3 regions of the Rhizobium sp. KNZ2-6A genome follow, and region 2 is predicted to be linked to each of the others. Evidence: predicted binding sites of a transcription regulator. Region 2 holds the regulator's gene; each other region holds the start of a gene.
What was found. Region 2 encodes PhoB, which activates phosphate uptake and scavenging genes when phosphate is short. Its sites were predicted from a motif close to TGTCATNNANCTGTCAT; they were not measured.

Region 1: a site for PhoB is predicted at 4,748-4,764, ahead of ACPYOP_RS02340 (acetoacetate decarboxylase). Genes of this name have one in related genera too.
Region 3: a site for PhoB is predicted at 5,960-5,976, ahead of ACPYOP_RS10360 (acid phosphatase). Genes of this name have one in related genera too.

What each region holds. Positions count from the first base shown of each region.
Region 1 is NZ_JBNDIC010000002.1:179,567-187,038, forward strand. Features, by position in the region: gene ACPYOP_RS02315 (ATP-binding protein) at 1-664, shown strand, start outside; gene ACPYOP_RS02320 (alpha/beta fold hydrolase) at 880-1,722, opposite strand; gene ACPYOP_RS02325 (hypothetical protein) at 1,783-1,944, shown strand; gene ACPYOP_RS02330 (CGNR zinc finger domain-containing protein) at 2,072-2,692, shown strand; gene ACPYOP_RS02335 (patatin-like phospholipase family protein) at 2,746-3,903, opposite strand; gene ACPYOP_RS02340 (acetoacetate decarboxylase) at 3,942-4,688, opposite strand; gene ACPYOP_RS02345 (3-hydroxybutyrate dehydrogenase) at 4,893-5,681, shown strand; gene ppk2 (polyphosphate kinase 2) at 5,775-6,689, shown strand; gene ACPYOP_RS02355 (class I SAM-dependent methyltransferase) at 6,769-7,472, opposite strand, start outside.
Region 2 is NZ_JBNDIC010000016.1:21,363-28,834, forward strand. Features, by position in the region: gene pstC (phosphate ABC transporter permease subunit PstC) at 1-1,054, shown strand, start outside; gene pstA (phosphate ABC transporter permease PstA) at 1,051-2,385, shown strand; gene pstB (phosphate ABC transporter ATP-binding protein PstB) at 2,400-3,215, shown strand; gene phoU (phosphate signaling complex protein PhoU) at 3,267-3,980, shown strand; gene phoB (phosphate regulon transcriptional regulator PhoB) at 4,011-4,694, shown strand; gene ACPYOP_RS13430 (GcrA family cell cycle regulator) at 4,946-5,479, opposite strand; gene ACPYOP_RS13435 (acetylornithine transaminase) at 5,904-7,103, shown strand; gene argF (ornithine carbamoyltransferase) at 7,274-7,472, shown strand, end outside.
Region 3 is NZ_JBNDIC010000011.1:113,398-120,869, reverse strand. Features, by position in the region: gene ACPYOP_RS10405 (hypothetical protein) at 1-16, opposite strand, end outside; gene ACPYOP_RS10400 (hypothetical protein) at 33-290, opposite strand; gene ACPYOP_RS10395 (TIGR02301 family protein) at 395-829, opposite strand; gene ACPYOP_RS10390 (NUDIX hydrolase) at 924-1,343, opposite strand; gene ACPYOP_RS10385 (YnfA family protein) at 1,507-1,827, shown strand; gene ACPYOP_RS10380 (SOS response-associated peptidase) at 1,865-2,629, shown strand; gene ACPYOP_RS10375 (hypothetical protein) at 2,708-2,848, opposite strand; gene pssA (CDP-diacylglycerol--serine O-phosphatidyltransferase) at 3,162-4,022, opposite strand; gene ACPYOP_RS10365 (phosphatidylserine decarboxylase) at 4,145-4,843, opposite strand; gene ACPYOP_RS10360 (acid phosphatase) at 5,220-5,918, opposite strand; gene ACPYOP_RS10355 (ABCB family ABC transporter ATP-binding protein/permease) at 6,053-7,472, opposite strand, start outside.

The DNA.
Region 1 (7,472 bases), on a different contig from region 2:
CGCGCATGAACTGAGAACTCCGCTGACGATCCTGCGAGGATCGCTGCAGAGCATGATCGACGGCGTTTTCCCGATGGATCGCAAGATCATTTCCGACCTCCTCCTCCAGGTCGAGGGTCTCGGCCGGATTGTCGAGGACCTGCGCACTTTGTCTCTGGCCATCGGTCAGAAGCTCGTGGTCGAGCGCCAGCGTATCGATGCATCGCAATTGGTCGAGACGGTCATTGCCTCGGCAAAGCCGATGCTGGACGCAAGCAGGCTGCAAATTGAAACGCATCTGCAGCCCGCCTGGACCTCGGCGGATTCTCCCCGCCTGCGACAGGCGCTTCTGGCGCTTCTCGAAAATGCCTGCCGCTATGCCGCCGACGGCGGCTGGCTGCGATGCGAAACCGAGACTTTGCCGGATGAAAGCATCGTCATCCGCGTCCTCGATCGCGGCCCGGGATTTCCGCAGGACATGGACGCCGTCGCCGTCAATCCATTCTGGCGGGGCGATTCCTCGCGTTCGCGTGCAACCGGCGGCACGGGGTTGGGCCTATCCGTCGTGCAGGCAATAGCAGTCGCCCATGGCGGGCATCTGGAATTCGCAAACCGGCCGGAGGGCGGCGCCATGGTCACAATCCATCTGCCTGAAGACGTCGAGCAGGAAAGAGCGCACGGCTGATCCGCGTCAGTCCAATTGGTAACGACGCGAGCGCTGCAGTTCGTGAAGGACCTCCTCTCCAGCTGCGTCCATGTGCTGTCGACGCCCATCATCGAACGCCCGACCTATCGAGAAGTCTTCGGCTACGGCCAGACCTTTATTGACCGGAGCCTAACCGACTCAAGCCAGAGCCGGCCCGCCGCGCCGACTTTTCGCCGGCGCGGCAAGGCCAGATATCAACCGAGGAAAGCGCGAATTTCGGCTGCGATCTCGGCTGCATGCGTTTCGAGCGCGAAGTGGCCGGTATCGAGGAATTTGACGATCGCGTCGGGAATGTCCCGACGGTAGGCCTCGGCACCGGGCGGCAGGAAGAACGGATCGTGCTTGCCCCAGACCGCAAGCAGACGCGGCTTATGAGTGCGGAAGTAGTCCTGAAAGGTCGGATAGAGCGCGACATTGCTCTTGTAATCCCCGAAGAGATCGAGCTGCACCTTCTCCGCACCCGGGCGCGCCAGATAGAAGCTGTCGAGCGAATAGCTGTCCGGAGAAATCCTGGCAGTATCCGGAACGCCGTGGGTGTAGTGCCACATCGTCGCTTCCGGCCCCAGGAAAACCTTCAGCGCATTGCGGTTTTCCTCCGAAGCCTCGCGCCAATAGGCCTGGAGCGGGTTCCAGCCATCGCTTAGGCCCTCCTCATAGGCGTTGCCGTTCTGAGAGATGATCGCCGTGATCCGTTCCGGATGCTTCACCGCCAGCCGGAACCCGGTCGGCGCGCCATAGTCGAAGACATAGACGGCATAGCGATCGAAACCGACGATTTCGGTGAAACGGTCGATCGTCTCGGCGATGCTGTCAAATGTGTTGCTGCCCTTCGGCGCATCGGATTGCCCGAAGCCCGGCAGATCCGGCGCGATAATATGGTAGCGATCGGCCAAAAGCGGGATCAAGTCGCGATACATATGGCTGGAGGTCGGGAAGCCATGCAGCAGTAGCAGCTTGGGCGCGCCGGGCGAACCTGCCTCGCGATAGAAGACCTTGACGCCTTCGACGTTGACGGTGCGATATTTGATATCAGCCATGACAAGGTCCTTTCGTAACCTTCCTATTCGAATTTTCGAGTTATCAATCCAGGATTTTAGATGGCGGCGGCAACCCCGGTGCGAACGATGGCAACAGCCAAGCATCCAGCAACCGAGCGGGAAATCATCTTTCTCGGCTGGGTTCATTCGGGCAGACGCCGTGAGCAAGAACAGTATCTGCATTTTTTAAGGACATCTGCCTTTCCCCGCAACGAAGCGTAACCGTTCCAATGACGTCAATAGGGTTACGCTTGATGTGCGTAACTTGTCAAGAGGCTTTTGACAGGTTATATAGCCATCATGTTTTCGAGCGGCCGTTCAGCATGCCTGCGGCCGGAAAGGAGTAGCGATGGGCAACCACTCGCCCGCCATCTTCATTGGCGACACGCTGGGGCTGGATTTCCTCAATTCGGTCGCAACGCCTGTGGATGTGCCGATCGACTGGATCGACGATGGAGAGGGCCTGCTGCGCTGGCTGCAACATGCCGGCCTCGTCCCACGGGAGACGCTCGCAGCCATGCGCGAACAGGCCCTGCCCGGCGAGCTCGACAAGGTCGCCGACCAGGCGAGAAGTCTACGTGAATGGTTCAGGAGCTTCGTGCTTGCCCGCAAGGGAAAGCCGCTGACATCGGATGCCTTGAACGAACTGGAGCCGCTGAACCGCCTGCTGGAACGCGACGAAGGCTTCGCCCGGATCGTCGCAGGTCAGGCGGACGAAAACGGCAAATTCAGCTTTCAGCCGATGCGGAAATGGCGCTCGCCCGAAGCGCTGCTATTGCCGATCGGCGAAGCGCTGGGACGCTTTGTCTGCACGGAGGACTTCTCTGACGTGAAGGCCTGCGAGGGCCACGCATGCACCTTGCTTTTCGTCGACCACACGCGCGGCCACCGCAGACGCTGGTGCAGCATGGCGATGTGCGGCAATCGCGCCAAACAGGCAGCCCATCGGCACCGACTCAAACAGAGCTGAGTGCAGCTCGCTCCGGCGCAACGACTGCTGAAGGCCGACAGCGATCTATCGGCTCAGACCGGATCTTCCCGGTGCAGATCATGGATGGCGACGGCATCGTCGGTAAAGGGCGGCAGCAGCCATTCGCTATGGCGCAGCGTGCGCTTGGTATCCTCCAGCCCCATGTCCCAATGCTCGCGCATCGAAGTGCCGGAGAACTCGTAGTCCTTGGCGTGGCCTTCGTAGTTCTTGTGCTGATAGATCAGATGCACGATGTTGACGACGCCGGCGTCGGAATAATCGGCGATCAGCTCTTCCTCTTCCGGGGTCAACTGATCCTTCGGAACACGCTTCAATGCACCCAGGAGCTTCATCTTCAGCCCGTGAATGCGCTTGAAATTGTCGGTGTTCTGCCGCGTACGGCTGGAATACATGATGTCCTTGTGACGCGACAGCACGTCCGGCATGCTGCGCGGCAGCGCGCCGCGGGCGCTGAATAGATCTACCTGGAACACCAGCGAGCTGCGGTCTTCTTCCTGATCGAGCAGATATTGCAGCGGCGTGTTGGAGACGATGCCGCCGTCCCAATAATATTCGCCTTCGATGCGGATGGACGGCAAGGCCGGCGGCAGGGCGCCGCTCGCCATGATGTGCTCGGGGCCGATGCGAAGATTGTCGGTATCGAAATAGACGAAATTGCCGGTGCGGACATTCACCGCGCCGACGCTGAAGCGCTTCTTGCCATCGTTGAGCAGGTCGAAATCGATCAGCATCTCCAGCGTTTTCTTCAGCTCCGCCGAATCGTAGAAGCTGGTCGCACCCTCGGCTCCCGGCAATTCGAGCCAGGGATTGGGGAAGCGCGGCTTGAAAAAGCCGGGCTGGCCCATGGTCATCGTCACCCATGAGCTGGCGCGGTTGCGGATATCGCGGAAGAAATCGCCTTCCGGCGTATAGGCCCAGATCTTGCGGCCGGAGATGATCTGCCAGAACTGTTCGAGGCGCTGCAGGCGGCGGCTCGGCTCGTTGCCGGCGATGATCGCCGCGTTGATGGCACCGATGGAGACGCCCGAAAGCCAGGTGGGCTCGCATCCCGCTTCGGCAAGCGCCTGGTAGACGCCGGCCTGATAGGCACCGAGCGCGCCGCCGCCTTGGAAGACCAGGGCGACGCGATCATATTGCGCGGCGATTTCCGGGATGGTCGGGGCTGCGGCCTTGGTGTTTCGTTCGAGCACGGTCCGTCTCCATTATGGTGTAACAATGAGGCTTTCAGTTACCTGCGCTCGGCGAGATAGTCGTGAACGACTTCGCCAAGCCCAAGGGTCAGATCGGCGGTGAAATGAACGGCCGACACCACTTCGAGAACCGGCAGCCGCGCGACATCGGCCATGACATGCGGCCTGAGATCGAGCGCGGCGGGCGAAGTCCAGGCTTCCTTGATGGTGATCTCGGCCAGATAGTAGCGCACGAGCTCGCAGATGCGCGGGGTGGCGTCGACATGCGGCACGATCTTGATCAGGAAGTTGGGTTCCGACAGGGCGGCCAGAAGCGGCCCCTGATCGACCGGCCTGTGCTTGTAGCCCATCGTTCCCGTGGCGCAGAGGACGCTGCCGTAATGCAGCGTGCCGACGATGACTTCGCCTTCGTTGACGATCTTCGGATTGGCCAGCTTCTTGGGAAAGCCCCAGATCTCGCGGCCGCCGGTGATCGGCGCATCGTCATCCAGATACATGGAGTGGACATAGCCGCCCCGCTGCCCGCGATATCGCACGGGGATGACCTGTCCGGTCTCGGTATAATCGCCGAAGCCGGTGGAGTCGGGCATGCGGATGAACTCGTATTTCACCAGCGGCTCGTCGATTTCAAGCGGCTCCGGCACGACGGCCTCAAGCGCCCCGCGGGTGGTGCGGTAGGTGATGATGATATATTCGCGATCGAAGAACCGGTAGGGTCCCGGAGGATAGGAAGGATTGGTCAGCGGCATCGCATAGGCATGCTTCAGAATGTCTTCGACCTTCATCTTATTGTCCGTCGTTGGAGGAAATTGCCGGGCGCCGGAGCGAAAACTTGCACGGTTGCATGACAGTGAAGTGTCAGCTGCCAAACGGTTGCGCGGGAGCGGACTGCCACTGTTATCAAAGCGACATATCCGGCTGGCAGTGTGCGCTCATCTTGAGCATTTCCCTTTACCCAACCATGTCATAGCGATTGCGGGAGTAGCATTATGGGTTCGTTGATTTCGAAGAATGCGCTGGTCACCGGTTCGACGAGCGGCATCGGCCTTGCGATCGCGCGCGCCTTTGCCGCCGAAGGCGCGAATGTGACGATCAATGGTCTTGGCGATGCCGATGCGATCGAAAAGGAACGGGTTGCCATCGAAGCCGATTTCGGCGTGAAGTGCCGCTACTCCGGCGCCAACATGATGAATGGCGAGGAAGTGACATCCATGGTGCGCGATGCCGAGGAAGCCTTCGGCAGCCTCGATATTCTCGTCAACAATGCCGGCATCCAGTTCGTGGCCCCGATCGAGGAATTCCCGGACGACAAGTGGGAAGCGATCATCCGTATCAACCTGCTTGCCGCCTTCTACGCCATCAAGGCCGCCATTCCCGGCATGAAGGCGCGCAAATGGGGCCGCATCATCAATACGTCCTCGGCGCACGCGCTGGTCGCCTCGCCGTTCAAATCGGCCTATGTCTCCGCCAAGCACGGCATTACCGGCCTCACCAAGACCATCGCTCTCGAAGCCGCTCAGAACGGCGTGACAGTCAATTCCATCGCGCCCGGCTATGTCTGGACGCCGCTAGTCGAGAAGCAGATCCCCGAGACGATGAAGGCGCGCAACATGACGGAAGAGCAGGTCAAGCACGATGTACTGCTCGCCGCCCAGCCGACGAAGGAATTCGTCACCGTCGACGAAGTTGCTGCCATTGCGGTCTTCCTATGCAGCGAGGCCGCAAAGCAGATTACCGGCACGACGCTTTCCGTCGATGGCGGCTGGACTGCCGAATAATACCTAGATCATAGCCGGCGCAGGTTCGAAGACCGCGCCAGCTTTCCGTGGCCGCAGACAGCAGTCACATGAAAACTAAGCAGGAGGCACATAATGACCGATGAAACACAGGATCCGCTCAGCCGCATCAAGGATGAGATCGTCGATAGTTTTGACGAAGAGCTGGAGATGCAGCTCGAAGAGGACCGGCTGGACGAATTGGTCGCAGAGGGCCTTATCGGCGAAGGCGAAACGGCGCTCGACCGCCGCATCTATTTCCGCGAACTCTTCCGCCTTCAGCACGAGCTCGTGCGCCTGCAGGACTGGGTGCAGTACAAGAAACTCAAGGTCGTCGTACTGTTCGAGGGCCGCGATTCCGCCGGTAAGGGCGGCGCGATCAAGCGCGTCACCCAGCGTCTCAATCCGCGCGTCTGCCGCGTCGTCGCACTCCCGGCTCCGACCGAGCGCGAGCAGCACCAGTGGTATTTCCAGCGCTATGCCGCACATCTGCCGACGGCAGGCGAAATGGTGCTGTTCGACCGCAGCTGGTACAATCGCGCCGGCGTCGAGCGCGTCATGGGCTTCTGCTCGCCCGAGGAGCTGGAAGAATTCTTCCGTTCCGTGCCGGATTTCGAGCGCATGCTGGTTCGCTCCGGCATCATTCTCCTGAAATACTGGTTCTCGATCACCGACGAGGAGCAGGAATTCCGCTTCAACATGCGCATCCAGGATCCGCTGAAGCAGTGGAAGCTTTCGCCGATGGATCTACAGAGCCGTGTGCACTGGGAAGAATACACCAAGGCGAAGGAAGAAATGCTTGATCGCACGCATATTCCGGAAGCGCCGTGGTGGGTCGTCCATGCCGTCGACAAGAAGAGAGCGCGTCTCAACTGTATCGCGCATCTCCTGAACCAGATTCCCTACGAAAACGTACCGAAGCCGGAAATCGTTCTGCCCGAGCGCCTGCGGCATATAGATTATCATCGCATTCCGGTTCCGCCGGAAATGTACGTGCCCGAAGTCTACTGACCGGGAATGTTGAGGGGCCTGTCTCCGGCAGGCCCCTCAATTCCCAGCTCCGCCGTCGGCAAGCAAGGCCGGCTCAACGTCAGACCGGGCGGTAGGCCCATTCGGATATGGCGCCCAAGCCCAGCCGCCGCAGGAGCTCATATGCAACTCTTCGGTTGATGGGATTGTGCAGCCTGAGGACTTTCGAGCCCAGAAAATCCATCTCGGCATGCTCGAAAGGCATGAGATGCCGTGCCCTGCCGAGTGCGGCTCGATAGACCTCATGAAAATCCCGCCGGCAGACATAGGTCTTGTACTTCGTCATGCAAAAGGCGGCAAAGGTATCGCTGTTCCTGCGCAGAAAATCCGAGACGCCGATCGTCACCTCCGGCCAGGCGGGATTGAACGTATCGTCGAAGGCGATGATGCCGTGATCGGCCAGCACACTCTTCGCCAGCCGGCTGTCGGCAACGATGTGGCGAAGCAAATGCCCTCCATCGATGCTGAAAAACCGAACCTGCCCAACCTTGTCGATGATGGCCTGCGGATCGAGCCTTGTGCTGTCGCCGGTTATGACGAGATCTTCATCGACAGGAATGCCCAGTGATCTTCCGTTGTCGAGGAAGCGTTGATATTGCGCACCATCCGCTTCTACGTCGAAAAGGTCGATCGCAAGCACATTGTCATCGGGTGCGCTGATCTTGCGCAGCAAAAAATAAGACCGCCCGTAATAGACCCCGATTTCGGCGAGGCCGCCGTAGAGTTTCTCCTGCCTCTGCTTTTCGATCAACGACAGAAAGACAA
Region 2 (7,472 bases):
CGCCGCCAACAAATACAACGATATGCGCGAAATCAGCCGGATGGTGATGTCCGCAGTCGCAATCCTTTTGGCGCTGCTTTGCTCGCTCTATGGCCTGCGCGTCATCGCTCCGCGTTTCCGTGCCCGCAACCGCGTCGAACAGGTCATTCTCGGCGCGCTGATCGTCGCCTCCTCCATCGCCGTGCTGACGACGGTCGGCATCGCCGTTTCGATGCTTTCGGAAGCGGCGCGCTTCTTCAGCATGGTGCCTGCGAAGGAGTTCTTTTTCGGAACAGTCTGGGATCCGCGCTTTACCGGCGCCGGCTCGCTGACCTCGGGTACCTTCGGTCTGATACCGCTGCTGGCGGGCACGATCTATATCGGCCTCGTTGCCATGCTCTTCGCCGTGCCCATCGGCCTGTTCGCCGCGATCTACATGGCCGAATATGCCTCGGCGCGCGTCCGCTCCGTTGCCAAGCCGATGCTGGAGGTTCTGGCTGGCATTCCGACGATCGTCTACGGCTTCTTCGCCCTCGTCACCGTCGGTCCCTTCCTCAGGGACATCTCGGCCGAAATCGATGGTATGTTGACGGGAAATTACAGAAGCTTCATCGAGGCTCAGAGCGTGATGACGGCGGGCTTCGTCATGGGCGTCATGCTCATCCCTTACGTTTCCTCGCTGTCGGATGATATCATCATGGCCGTGCCGCGATCGTTGCGCGACGGCTCGCTCGGCCTCGGCGCCACCCGCTCGGAAACGGTTAAGCGCGTCCTGCTGCCGGCAGCGCTTCCGGGTATCGTCGGCGCGCTCTTGATGACCGCCTCGCGCGCGATCGGCGAAACGATGATTGTGGTGCTGGCCGCCGGCGTCGCCGCCCGCATGCAGTTCGATCCCTTCGAGCCCATGACCACCGTGACCGTGAAGATCGTCAACCAGCTGACCGGCGATCTGGAATTCACCTCGCCCCAGACGCTCGTCGCCTTTGCGCTCGGCATTACCCTGTTCTGCCTGACGCTGTGCCTCAACGTCTATGCCCTCTACGTTGTCCGCCGCTACAGGGAGCAATACGAATGAGCGATGTCGTATCCTCCCCGGTGTCGAATATGCCGCGTGGGCTCACACCCGGCGCCCCAGTGCGGCGTGATATCGGCATCAAGCGGCGCTATGCCGCCGAGCGCCGCTTCCGCGCCTATGGCGTCACGGCCGTTATCTTCGGCCTCGTCTTCCTTGCCATCCTGGTCTCGACCGTGGTGCGCACCGGCTACACCGCCTTTGTTCAGACATCGATCACCCTGCCGATCGAATTCACCGAGAAGGTGATCGACCCCACGGCCAAGCGGGTTACCGATCCGAAGGTGCTGATAGCAGCCAATTACCCGGTTCTGGTGCGTGACGCGCTGGTGAAAGCCTTGAATATCGATCCCGCCAATCGTGCGCTTGTCCGCGAGGCGACGGCGATGGTATCTGAGGGCGCGAGGATCGTGTTGCGCGACAAGGTCGTCGCCAACCCCTCGATCATGGGGACGACTGAGAGCGTCACCTTCCTTGCCAGCGCCAATATCGATTCCGCCAACAAGGGCCAGATCGATCTCGCCGTCGACGAGAAGGACCGCAAGATATCCGACCGGCAGGTCTCCTGGATGAAGCAGCTCAGCGAAAGCGGAGCCCTGCACAAGGCGTTCAATAATGGTCTCTTCGTGTCGGGCAATTCCAGCCGTCCGGAAGCCGCCGGTCTCGGCGTCGCGCTGATCGGCTCGCTCTATCTGATGCTGACCGTACTCGTGCTCGCTCTGCCGGTCGGCGTTGCCGCCTCGATCTATCTGGAGGAGTTCGCGCCGAAGAACCGGCTGACGGACCTGATCGAGGTCAATATCAACAATCTCGCCGCCGTGCCCTCCATCGTCTATGGCCTGCTGGGCCTCTCGGTCTTTATCAACATGATGGGGCTGCCGCGCTCTGCCTCGCTCGTCGGCGGGCTGGTTTTGAGCCTGATGACGCTGCCGATGATCATCATCGCGACGCGTTCTGCGTTGCGCGCCGTGCCGCCGTCGATCCGCAGCGCCGCGCTCGGTCTTGGCGCATCGCGCATGCAGGTGGTCTTCCATCATGTCCTGCCGCTCGCCATGCCAGGCATCCTGACAGGCACCATCCTCGGGCTTGCCCATGCGCTCGGGGAGACGGCGCCGCTGCTCTTGATCGGCATGGTCGCCTTCGTCGCCAATTATCCGACATCGCCGCTCGATCCCTCGACGGCGCTGCCGGTGCAGATCTACATGTGGGCCAGCGAAGCCGAGCGTGCCTTCGTCGAAAGAACGTCCGGCGCCATCATCGTCCTGCTTTTCTTCCTCGTCGCAATGAACATCGGCGCCATCCTGCTGCGCCGCCGCTTCGAACGGCGCTGGTAAGGGAGGGCCGAGGAATGAACATGATGAGCGAAGCCGCAAGCGAAAGAGCCTTGGCCAAGAAGATGACCACGATCCCCTACAAGATGATCGGCCAGGACGTCTCGGTTTTCTATGGGGACAAGCGCGCGCTCTTCGACGTCAACCTGAAGATCCGCGCCAATACGGTGACGGCGCTCATCGGCCCTTCCGGCTGCGGCAAGTCCACCTTCCTGCGCTGCCTCAACCGCATGAACGACACGATCGAGACCTGCCGCGTCACCGGCAAGATCACGCTCGACGATCAGGACGTCTACGACAACAGCATCGACGTGGTGGAGCTGCGCGCGCGCGTCGGCATGGTCTTCCAGAAGCCCAACCCGTTTCCGAAGTCGATCTATGAGAACGTCGCCTATGGGCCGCGCATCCATGGCCTGCATCGCTCCAAGGCCGATCTTAATCATATCGTCGAGACCAGCCTGCAGAAGGCGGGTCTTTGGGGCGAGGTCAAGGACAGGCTCCATGATGCCGGCACGAGCCTTTCGGGCGGTCAGCAGCAGCGCCTGTGCATCGCGCGCGCCGTTGCCGTCAGTCCGGAAGTCATCCTGATGGACGAGCCGTGCTCGGCGCTCGATCCGATCGCAACCGCCAAGGTCGAGGATCTTATTCATGAGCTGCGGGAAAACTTCACGATCGTCATCGTGACGCATTCCATGCAGCAGGCAGCCCGCGTTTCGCAGCGCACCGCAATGTTCCATCTCGGCCATCTGGTTGAGGAGAACGACACCGATAAAATGTTCACCAATCCCGACGATTACCGCACGCAGGATTACATCATGGGCCGTTTTGGTTGATGATGGCAGGCGCGCGGACCCTTTCACACAGTTCACCTTGAGGATAGAAAAATGGTCTCCACACACATTCTCTCTGCCTATGACGAAGACCTGAAGTTCCTGACGCGCCGCATTGCGGAAATGGGCGGCCTGGCCGAGCAGATGGTCAGCGACAGCGTACGCGCATTGGTCCAAAGCGATGCCGCCCTTGCGCAGAAGGTCATCTCAGACGACGTCGTTCTCGACCATGCCGAGCGCGAGGTCGGCGACAAGGCGATTGTCACCATCGCCCGTCGTCAGCCGATGGCCGCCGACCTGCGCGAGATCATGGGCTCGATCCGCATCGCTTCCGATCTGGAGCGCGTCGGCGATCTCGGCAAGAATACCGCCAAGCGCGTCATCGCCGTGCAAGGCACCGGCGTTCCGCGTCGTCTCGCCCGCGGCATCGAGCACCTCTCCGAACTGGCGCTGAGCCAGCTCAAGGAAGTTCTGGACGTCTACGCCACCCGTTCGCCCGACAAGGCCGTATCGATCCGTGAGCGCGACGAGGAAATCGACGCCATGTACACCTCGCTCTTCCGCGAGATGCTGACCTACATGATGGAAGATCCGCGCAATATCACCACCTGCACGCATCTTCTATTCTGCGCCAAGAACATCGAGCGCATCGGCGACCATGCCACCAACATCGCCGAGACGATCTATTACATGGCGACAGGCGCGCAGCCGGAAGGCGAGCGCCCGAAGGACGATACCGCCAATACCGTCGGCGCGGTGACGGAATAATCTGGAAGCGAAAAAGGAGACCAAAGGCGCATGGTTCCGAGAGTTGCTGTTGTAGAAGACGAGGAAGCGCTGAGCGTTCTGCTGCGCTACAATCTTGAGGCCGAAGGCTTCGAGGTCGACACGATCCTCAGAGGCGATGAGGCCGAGCTGCGTCTCCAGGAGCGCATCCCCGATCTCTTGATCCTCGACTGGATGCTCCCCGGCGTATCGGGCATCGAGCTCTGCCGCCGGCTGCGTATGCGGCCGGAGACGGAGCGCCTGCCGATCATCATGCTGACGGCCCGTGGCGAGGAAAGCGAGCGCGTGCGCGGGCTTTCCACCGGCGCGGACGATTATGTCGTCAAGCCGTTCTCGACGCCGGAGCTGATGGCCCGCGTCAAGGCGATGCTGCGGCGTGCCCGACCGGAGGTTCTCTCCACGGTGCTGCGTTGCGGCGATATCGAGCTGGACCGCGAAACCCATCGCGTCCACCGCAAGAGCCGCGAAGTGCGGTTGGGGCCGACGGAATTCCGCCTGCTGGAATTCCTGATGTCCTCGCCGGGCCGCGTCTTCTCGCGCTCGCAGCTGCTGGACGGCGTATGGGGGCACGATATCTATGTCGACGAACGCACTGTCGACGTCCATGTCGGCCGCCTGCGCAAGGCGCTCAATTTCTCCAATATGCAGGATGTCATCCGCACCGTTCGCGGCGCGGGCTACTCCATGGAAGCCTGAGCGGGAATACCCGATCAGGCACTCGACATTACAGCGCCGCGCGTCTTTCAAGACGTGCTAAGGTCGCTGTAACACCTTGGAATGCTGCATAATTTTCCCTTAAATCGATTTCGATTTAGGGAATTATGCAGTAGCGGCGGAAACAGAAAACGGGCCCCGAAGGGCCCGTTTCTTTATCTCAGTCATGGGAGCATTTCCAGGAAAAGTGCGGAGCGGTTTTCCGTCCGGGATGCGGGAATGCTCTGAGCATCTCAGCCGCGCGGCTGAGCCGGCCGACGCCGTTCGTGCACTGGCTGGTAGGCCAGGCGCTGATGGTAGGTGCAATAGGGCGATGAATCCGGGCTTTCGTTGCCGCAGAAGTGGAAATCGTCCTTCAGCGGGTCGCCCACCGGCCACTTGCAGGTGCGCTCCGTAAGCTCCGTCAGGCCGAGACGGCGGGAAATCGGAACGACGACGTTCGAGGCCGGGCGATATTGGATCTCGTTGACGGCATCGACTTCGATTTCTTCCTTCAGCATGGTCGCGCCCTGCTGGCGGGTAATCGTGCGGGTTGCGACGCGAGACGTGTAATTCGGAGCGCGGGGCGCGGCACTGCTGCGCTTCGGCGTACGTGCCGCAGTCGCCGTGCCGCCCGCCTTCGCTCGGCCGGGAAGGTTCAGGCGGTGCACCTTGCCGATGACGGCATTACGGCTCACGCCGCCAAGCTGCGCAGCGATCTGGCTGGCGCTTAACCCTTCGGACCATAGCTTCTTCAGCTTCTCGACGCGTTCGTCTGTCCAATTCATGCCCTGTCTCCGCTGTCGCGTTTCCGATGGCAGAATCCCTCACCATTGCCTCGCATGGGATCGAGGCACGAAACGCTTTAAAATTGTGGTGACTAGTTCCGCCGCATGCAGTCTAGCAATTGGTTTTTAACCTAGTGTGAGGCTGACTCCGTGACAAGAGTCGCGGGAATCTTGAGGAATCGATTTCGAGGTTTTCCCCAACTTGCTGCCCCGGCGTGGCATTTCTGCAATAGGCAGTGCCGAACGCATCTCTTTTGGCCGCCAGCGCTTTCTCGCACCTGCTAAATCGCCAGTTTTGTTGACATCGCGGTGCAAAACATCAATAGTGCCCAGGCCGCCGCAAGGCGGCATTTTTGATTTTTTCGGACCCGTTTCATCGAATGGAAGCGATTGGTCCTTAGGGTTGTGATCGAGGAGACATGCCATGGCAGAGACCGCGCCGCTTTACGATACCTATCTGCGTGCTCCGCTGCGGTTCGAGCGAGGCGAGGGCGTCTGGCTGGTTACCGAAAATGGCGAACGCTATCTCGATTTCGCAGCCGGCGTTGCGGTCAATTCGCTGGGTCATGCTCATCCGCATCTGGTTGCCGAACTAAAGGCGCAGGCCGACAAGGTCTGGCACCTGTCCAACCTCTATGAAGTACCCGGCCAGGAAAAGCTGTCGAAGCGGCTGACGGAAGTGACCTTCGCCGACAAGGTGTTCTTCACCAATTCGGGCGCGGAGGCGCTGGAATGCGCCATCAAGACGGCGCGGCGCTATCAATTCGCCAAGGGACATCCCGAAAAGTTCCACATCATCACCTTCGAAGGCGCCTTCCACGGCCGCACGATCGCGACGATCGCCGCCGGCGGCCAGGAGAAGTATATCGAAGGCTTCGGCCCGAAGGCGCCGGGTTTCGATCAGGTGCCGTTCGGTGACCTCGATGCCGTTCGCGCGGCCATCACCGACGCGACGGCCGCGATCCTGATCGAGCCGGTTCAGGGCGAGGGCGGCATCCGTCCCGCGACCAACGAGTTCCTGCGTGGCCTGCGGGAGATCTGCGACGAGCATGGCCTGCTGCTGGTTCTTGACGAAGTGCAGTGCGGCGTCGGCCGCACCGGCAAGCTCTTCGCCTATGAATGGGCTGGGATCAAGCCTGATATCATGGCCGTTGCCAAGGGCATCGGCGGCGGTTTCCCGCTGGGTGCCTGCCTCGCGACGGCGGAAGCCGCCTCGGGCATGAAGGCGGGCACGCACGGCTCGACCTATGGCGGCAATCCACTTGCCATGGCAGTCGGCAATGCGGTGCTGGACATCGTGCTCGCCGACGGCTTCCTGCAGCATGTGCGCGATATCGCTCTGGTGTTCCGCCAGGGTCTCGCCTCGCTGAAGGACCGTTTTCCCGACATCATCGAGGATGTTCGTGGCGAAGGCCTGATGCTCGGCATCAAGGCGGCAATTCCGCAGGCGGAGCTGCTGCAGGCGGTCCGCGCCGAGCATCTGCTGGGTGTGCCGGCTGGCGATAACGTCATCCGCCTCCTGCCGCCGCTGGTCGTGACCGCCGAGGAAGCGCGCGAGGGTCTCGCTCGCCTCGAGCGCGCCGCCGAGCGTGTGCGCACGGCCCGCATCAAGAAATCGGCTTGAACTCAGCGCCCGCAGTCGGGGCGGTTACCGCGCCGCGCGTCGAAGCGACGCGCAAAGGACGCGGTAATACTTAGAAATCGCATAAGCCTTCCCTTAAATCGATGGCGATTTAAGGGGTTATGCGTGCCCCACGCGGGCGTTATTGTTTTTTCTGGAGTACAGGTAAGGACATGGCTTCTCCGAAACACTTTCTCGATCTCTCTGCCGTTCCGGCTGCAGATCTGCGCGATATCATCGACGATGCGATCGTGCGAAAGCAGGCGCAGAAGGCTGGCACGGCCGACAAGCCGCTGGCCGGCAAGATGCTGGCGATGATCTTCGAGAAGCCGTCCACTCGAACCCGCGTCTCCTTCGATGTCGGCATGCGCC
Region 3 (7,472 bases), on a different contig from region 2:
CCGAAAAGATACGCATAAGCAATCTCTGATTGTTATTGCAGGGTACGGTTCGGAGAGAATTCACCAGCCAGCATGCGTTCACGCAGCGATTCGAGCAAGGCTTCCGCGCCCTGTTCACCCTGATTGCGGATCGTCTCGCGAATTGCATGGGCAATGGCCGCATCGGCGATGATCTCAGGCTCGATACCGTCAGCCATTCCGTCGGCCCAAGCCTCATTCTGGTATTCCAGCGCTGCCTGCATTTTTTCATGGACGATCATGTCGTCGATTTCATTCAGGCTGGTTTCCATTGATTCTTTCCTTAAGACGTTCATGTCCTTACCACTTGCTTAACAACTTTATCAGCCTTTTCCCAAAACGACACGGCTCGCTATGAAAAGAGGTTAATAAAACGTCAATTTCCAAAGCGGGCGGTGATTTCTGTCGCCAGTGTTGCACCTTCGTTACGGTATCGCTCTTCCGCCACGAGAGCCTGCCGCGTGCAATTCGTGTAAACCGATGCAAAGGACCGATATCCACGGTTGAAAGCTGCCGTCAGCTTTTCCTTGCGTTTCTGCTCGCCCTTGGTCTCCGTATCGAGCAATTGCTGCATATCGCCCCGCCATCCGTCTTCCTTTTTTGGGCTGCAGAGATTGCGCAGATAGTCGATCGAGCCGAGAATTTCGGCGAGCCGGGAAAGCTGCTCATCATAGGGCGTCGGCCGTTCGGCATTCTCCGCCTCGGGCGCCTGAGCGGGCGGCGCGCTTGCTGCCGGCTGTGCGGCAGCGGGAAAGGCGGCGGTGAGCGCGATGCAGATCAGAAGCGGTCGGCCAAGGCTGTTATGAATCATGTAACCATGTTGACCGGACAAGCATGACGGGAACAAGGCGTGGTGGGTGGTTTCCACGCCGATATTGCGCAGCATCGTTAATTTCGGCGCCGAGCTATGCGTTTGCTGCAGCAAGTCGTTCCACGCATTCAAGCACGCTGGCCGGGACGGGCAGGCAGCGCACCTCTTCCAGCGTATACCAGCCAATGGCGGCCGCGTCGTCGGCGGCCTCGGCAACTGCATCCTCGTCGGCATCGACGAGGAAGACCGAAAGCAGAAAATGGCTCATGAGTGCTCCGTCTGCCGCATGGGAGCGCAGATCATAGGTCTCGAACAGGCGTGGGTTGCGAGCCGTTATGCCGGTCTCCTCCCTGAATTCACGCAGCGCCGCATCATCAGGCGTTTCTCCTTCCTCGGCCCGTCCGCCCGGAAAGGCATACATATCGGCAGATGGTGGATTGCTGCGCAGCACCAGTAGGAAGCGACCGTTGCGCTCGAGGATGGCGGAGGAGGCGGGGCGGGGTGAGGAGGTCATGGTTCGCGTCGCATTCGAATGAGGAGATCAGGATGATGACGGGAGATCATCGATGACCAACCTCTACAGGAAACCACTCTTGCTGTCCCTGGGGAATGCCCTTTAACTCGTCCCCAATGGGCGCGGCGAGTCGCATGTGCCGAATATGCAAGTGATTATCAGGATGATTTACGGACTCTATGCCTTGGCGGCCTTGGCCGAAATTGCCGGCTGTTTCGCTTTCTGGGCCTGGCTTCGGCTGGCAAAGCCCGCCTGGTGGCTTGCGCCCGGCCTCGTCTCGCTGGCGCTCTTTGCCTGGCTGCTCGCATTGGTGCCGAGCGAGGCAGCCGGACGCACCTTTGCCGCTTATGGCGGCGTCTATATCGTTGCCTCCATTCTCTGGCTCTGGTTGGCCGAGGGGCGGCTGCCGGATCGGTGGGATATATCGGGCGCCGTCGTTTGCCTTGGCGGCGCCGCGATCATTCTCTTCGGCCCCCGCGGCTGAGCTTGACCCGACGCCTTGCGAGTGCAAAACAAAACGCATGTGCGGACGTTTCGCTTTGACATCGACGGCAGACTATGTGGGAGAAGCGCTCGGCGTCCTGCTGAATGAAGGTTTTCCCGCGCGCTATAATATCGCGCCGACACAGCCGATCCTCGTCGTCATCGCCGGCGACAGGCAGCTTCCGGGCAGCAACCTGCCGGATCGCCGCGCCTTGCTGGCGCGCTGGGGCTTTACGCCGGCCTGGGTAAAGGACCCCAAGGAATTTCCGCTGCTGATCAATGCGCGGGCGGAAACGGCGATCGGCAAGGCCTCCTTCCGCGCCGCCATGCGCCATCGCCGCATTCTCATTCCCGCATCCGGCTTTTACGAATGGCATCGCCCTTCGAAGGAAAGCGGCGAGAAGCCGCAGGCCTATTGGATCCGGCCGCGCAGCGGCGGTGTCATCGCCTTTGCCGGGCTGATGGAAACCTGGTCGTCGGCGGATGGTTCGGAAGTCGATACCGGCGCCATCCTGACAACGGCAGCAAACAGCGCGATCCGGTCCATCCACGACCGCATGCCCGTCGTCATCAAGCCGGAGGATTTCGCCCGCTGGCTCGATTGCAAGACGCAGGAGCCGCGTGAGGTCCTTGATCTGATGACGCCTGTCCAGGAGGATTTTTTCGAGGCGATCCCGGTTTCGGATCGCGTCAACAAGGTCGCCAACATGGGGCCGGACCTGCAGACGCCCGTAACACTTGATTCGGTCAGGAAGCCGCCGAAGAAGACGGATCCGGAAGACGGCCAGCTTAGTCTTCTCTGAGCTGCCGCCATTTAGCGGCCAGTGACCGGAAATGAAGCCTGCCGGCATTGGTCGGCGGCGGGCGCGGGCTCTATGCTGTTAAGCGATCTTCTTCTTGATAGGCTTGGTCTTCAGCATCAGATGCGCTGCAAGAACGGCTTTCAGGCCCAGCGGGCGGTAATGCTTGCTAGGGTCGATCTTTGCTTGCGGTTGTGCCGCCTGGTCTTTCTTCTGTGTCATGTCTCACTCCTCACCATGCTCTCCCAGAGCATTTCGCGATTCACTGTCAAGTAGTGCTATTTTCTCGAGAATCATGACAAATCGAAGGCGTTTTCCAATCAGGTTTTGTGAACAACGACCATATTTCGCGAGTTTAGCGCCAAATCCTCGTGTAGAATCCGCACTGCCGCAATGTTTGAATCTGCCGGAAAGCGAGGCTTGGGCGGCTCGCTATCTGATCCGCGGCCGATCGCCACGCGCTGATTTGATAAGGCAAACTTACACCCTTACGGTTGCAGCGGGCGATGCCGACAAAAGCGCGTTAGCGTGCTGGCTAGATATGCCGTCCTATATCGTCGTTGGAATCGTCGACATCCGGGTCGCCGGGTCCGTTGATGGTATAGGTGCCGTATTTCTTGGCCCAGGACCGCGCACCAAAGGGCAGGGAGAGCAGATAGGCGACGACGGTCACCACCATGACATGCCACGTATAGCTCATCAGCATCGCGACATAGACGACGAGGCCGAGCATGATCGGCAAAACGAGATCCCGCCTGATGCGGCTGCCTTCCGATTTGCCGGACCAGACGGGCAGGCGGCTGACGAGAAGAAAGCCGATCAGAACGGTGTAGGCAGCACCCCAATAGGCGAAGGTTCGGTCCGGTGTCAGGCCCAAAAAGCCGAGATAGACCGGCAGCAGCACCAGCATGGCGCCGGCCGGCGCAGGCACGCCGACGAAATATTCCGACTGCCAGGAGGCTTTGTGCTCGCGCTCGGCCATGACGTTGAAGCGCGCAAGGCGAAGGCCGGCGGCGATCGTGTAGATCAGCGCGGCAATCCAGCCGAGGGAGCGGGCCTGGTCGAGCAGGAAGACATAGACGACGAGCGCCGGAGCGACGCCGAAATTGACGATATCGGCGAGCGAATCCATCTGCGCGCCGAATTTCGAAGTGGCCTTCATCAGCCGCGCCACACGCCCGTCGACGCCATCGAGGAAAGCGGCGACCAGCACCGCGACGACGGCAAGCTCGTATCGATTTTCGAAAGCGAGACGGATGCCCGTCAGGCCGGCGCAGATCGCCAGTACCGTGATCATGTTCGGCACGATCAGCCGCAGCGGGATTTCCCGAAGGCGCGGTCCACGCGCTTCGTCATTGGGCCCATGCGGCTCGAAAGGCGGAAAAGGCGTCTTCATCTCGTTCGTGTTCCTAGAGCAATTTCGGCAAAACCGCGAAGCAGGTTGGCGTTCAAAATTGCGTGAAAACAATGATATGGGGCATTTCCGCAACTCGGTTTAAAGCGGAAATGCTCCAGGGCTCAGCTGCGACGACTTAGGGTTGCGCCCTTTGCCGAGCCGAATTCGGCAATGACGGTTTCGCCGGCGATCGCCCGTTGGCCGATGGCGACGCGCGCCGACGCACCCTCGGGCAGGAAGATATCGAGGCGCGAGCCGAAACGGATCAGGCCGATGCGCTCGCCGGCATCCAGCGGCTCGTTCGGGTTGACGAAGCAGAGAATGCGGCGGGCGACAAGGCCTGCGATCTGCACGACGCCGATCTGGCCATGCTTGGTTTCGATGACGAGACCGTTGCGCTCGTTCTGTTCGCTGGCCTTGTCGAGTTCGGCATTGAGGAAGCTGCCCTGGCGATAGGCGATGCTGGTGATGCGGCCGCGCATCGGCGAACGGTTCACATGGCAATCGAAGACGTTCATGAAGATCGAGATGCGCAGCATCGGCTGGGTGCCGAGATCGAGTTCCGCCGGCGGCGTCACCATCTGCACGCCCGAGACTTTTCCGTCAGCGGGCGATATTGCGAGGTCGTCGTCCTGCGGCGTCATGCGCTCGGGATCACGGAAGAAGTAGGCGCACCAGAGCGTGAGGATCAGGCCGATCCAGAAGAGCGGCTTGAAGATCCAGCCGAGCACGAGCGACGCGACGAAGAAGCCTGCAACGAAGGGATAGCCCTCCTTATGTACCGGAACGATGACGTTGCGTACGCTGTTCAATAAGCTCATCTATGGCCTACTCCGTTAGGGCACCCTCACCAAAAACCGGGTCGCGGTCGCGGGAAGAAATCATGCCGGTCAAAAGAATGCGAATAAGATACGCAGTCTTGCTCTGATTACCAGTCGAGCGTGACTACAGGCAAACGCTGTCATGGGCAATGCTCTCGCATGCTCGCCCCCAGCGCAATCCGCGCTGTGCCAAAATGCCAACGATCCCCGGTGTTGAAAAGAGTTGCCGCGTGAAAACTCGCGTCGGATCCAACGAAGAGGCCGCCGGCGGAAGCGGCGGCCTTGCATGCTCAGTTGTTTCCATCCGGAATTGCTGGGAAATAAGGAGATGGAGAGTTCGGAGATTCCATGAAAACCGAACCGCTCCAGGCTGAAATCAGAGGCCGAGAGCGGCGCGCAGCTCAGCCTTGGCGCCTTCATATTCGCTCTTGTAGTCGTCATGCGTCATGATGGTTTCGGCGATGACGGTGCCCGCAATATGGGCGGCTTCGATGTCGGACGCGTAATGGATGCCGCCGACGATGCGGTTATGGCCGTATTCCCAGGCACGCGCCATGATGACGGCGCGCTTTTCCGGCACCATGTTCGACAGCACGATGCCCATCAGCGTGCCGAGCGTGGCGTGGCCGGATGGATAGGATCCGGACTTGGAGAGCGGCACGATCGGCTTGACGAGATCGCTGTAGAGATGCGGGCGCGGGCGCTTCCAGACATCCTTGGCCGGATCGACGACGGCGCCTTCGGTTTCAACGATGCGATCGAAGAAGGCCGAGAACTTCGGCAGGTTTTCCTTGGTGAATTTCGGATTGTCGATGACGTCGGAGAAGCGCCAGACATTCTCTTCCGCGTCGGCCACGGCGCGCGCCGCCATTTCCGGTGTGCGGGTCACCTGGATCGTCAGGATTTCGCCCAGCTCTGCCTTCATCTGCGCGGAATCATTGGCGGGCGGTGGCGGCAGCAGGTTGAGGAGGTTGATCTCCTTGGCATCCGCGAACGGCTTGGCATCCTCGGCGAAAACAGGCGAGGCAAGGCCGACGACGAGCAATATGCTTAAAGCTTTGGCAATAGTACGCATTTTGGGGGGCTCCGTTGAAAGGACCCTCGTACCTAGCAAGCTGTCATCTCAACCTCGTGACAACGATCCGTGCATAACTCGTTGTGTCGTTTCCTCGGGGCGGAGCCGCTTGTGGCAGTCTTTGCGGGAGTGCCTCAGTTTGCGGGCGCCAGCCGGTCGACCACGCCGAGATCGTCGCTTTCGCGCACTTGCTTCAGATGTTCCTCGGCCTGCGTTGCCTCGCGCTGTCGGTTCCACATGGAGGCATATAGTCCATTCTGCGCCAGAAGATCCGCATGTGTGCCGCGCTCGGCGATCACGCCGCTCTTCAGCACGATGATCTCGTCCGCGCCGATCACCGTCGAAAGGCGGTGCGCGATGACCAATGTCGTGCGGTTCTTCGAAACGACGTCGAGGGCGGCCTGTATTTCGCGCTCGGTCGTCGTGTCGAGCGCCGAGGTCGCCTCGTCGAGGATCAGGACCGGCGGCGCCTTGAGAATGGTGCGGGCGATCGCGACGCGCTGCTTCTCGCCGCCCGACAATTTGAGGCCGCGTTCCCCGACTTTCGTATCGAAGCCTTCGGGCAGGTTGCGGATGAACTCGCCGATCTGCGCGATCTCGGCCGCCGCCGTCACCTCGGCATCGCTTGCGCCCGGCCGTCCGTAGCGGACGTTGTAGGCGATGGTATCGTTGAAGAGCACTGTATCCTGCGGCACCATGCCGATGACATTGCGCAGGCTTTTCTGCGTCACGGTGCGCAGGTCCTGACCATCGAGGGTGATGGAACCGCTTTGTACATCGTAGAATCGGTAGAGCAGGCGCGACAGCGTCGATTTTCCGGCCCCCGAAGGCCCGACCACGGCGACGGTCTTGCCGGCGGGCACCTCGAAGGAAATGCCCTTCAGGATCGGCCTTGCGGGATCATAGGCAAAATGCACGTCCTTGAAGGAGATCGCGCCGCTGCCGATCACAAGTTCCTTGGCGCCGGGGGCATCGACCACCTCAGGCCTGACCTCAAGCAGATCGAACATCTCCTCGATATCAGTCAGCCCCTGGCGTATTTCGCGATAGACGAAGCCGATGAAATTCAGCGGCACCGAGAGCTGCAGCAGCATCGCATTGATGAAGACGAAGTCGCCGACCGTCTGGTGGCCGTTCAGAACCGACCAGCCTGAAATGACCAACATGACCGTCGTGCCGAGACCGAAGATTACGCCCTGGCCGAAGTTCAGCCATCCGAGCGATGTCCAGACGCTGGTGGCCGCCTTCTCATAGCGCGCCATCGACTGATCGAAGCGCTTGGCCTCCATCTCCTCGTTGCCGAAATATTTGACGGTTTCGAAGTTCAGAAGCGAATCGATCGCCTTCGTATTGGCGTCCGTGTCGCTGTCATTCATCGTGCGGCGGATGGAGATGCGCCAGTCGCTCGCCCTGACGGTGAACCAAATGTAGAGCCAGACGGTCACCGCCGTCACGGCAAGATAGGAGAAGCCGTAGCCGCGCCAGAAGATGATGGCCGTCAGCAGGAACTCGATGAAGGTGGGGAACGTATTGAGGATGGTGAAGCGGACAATG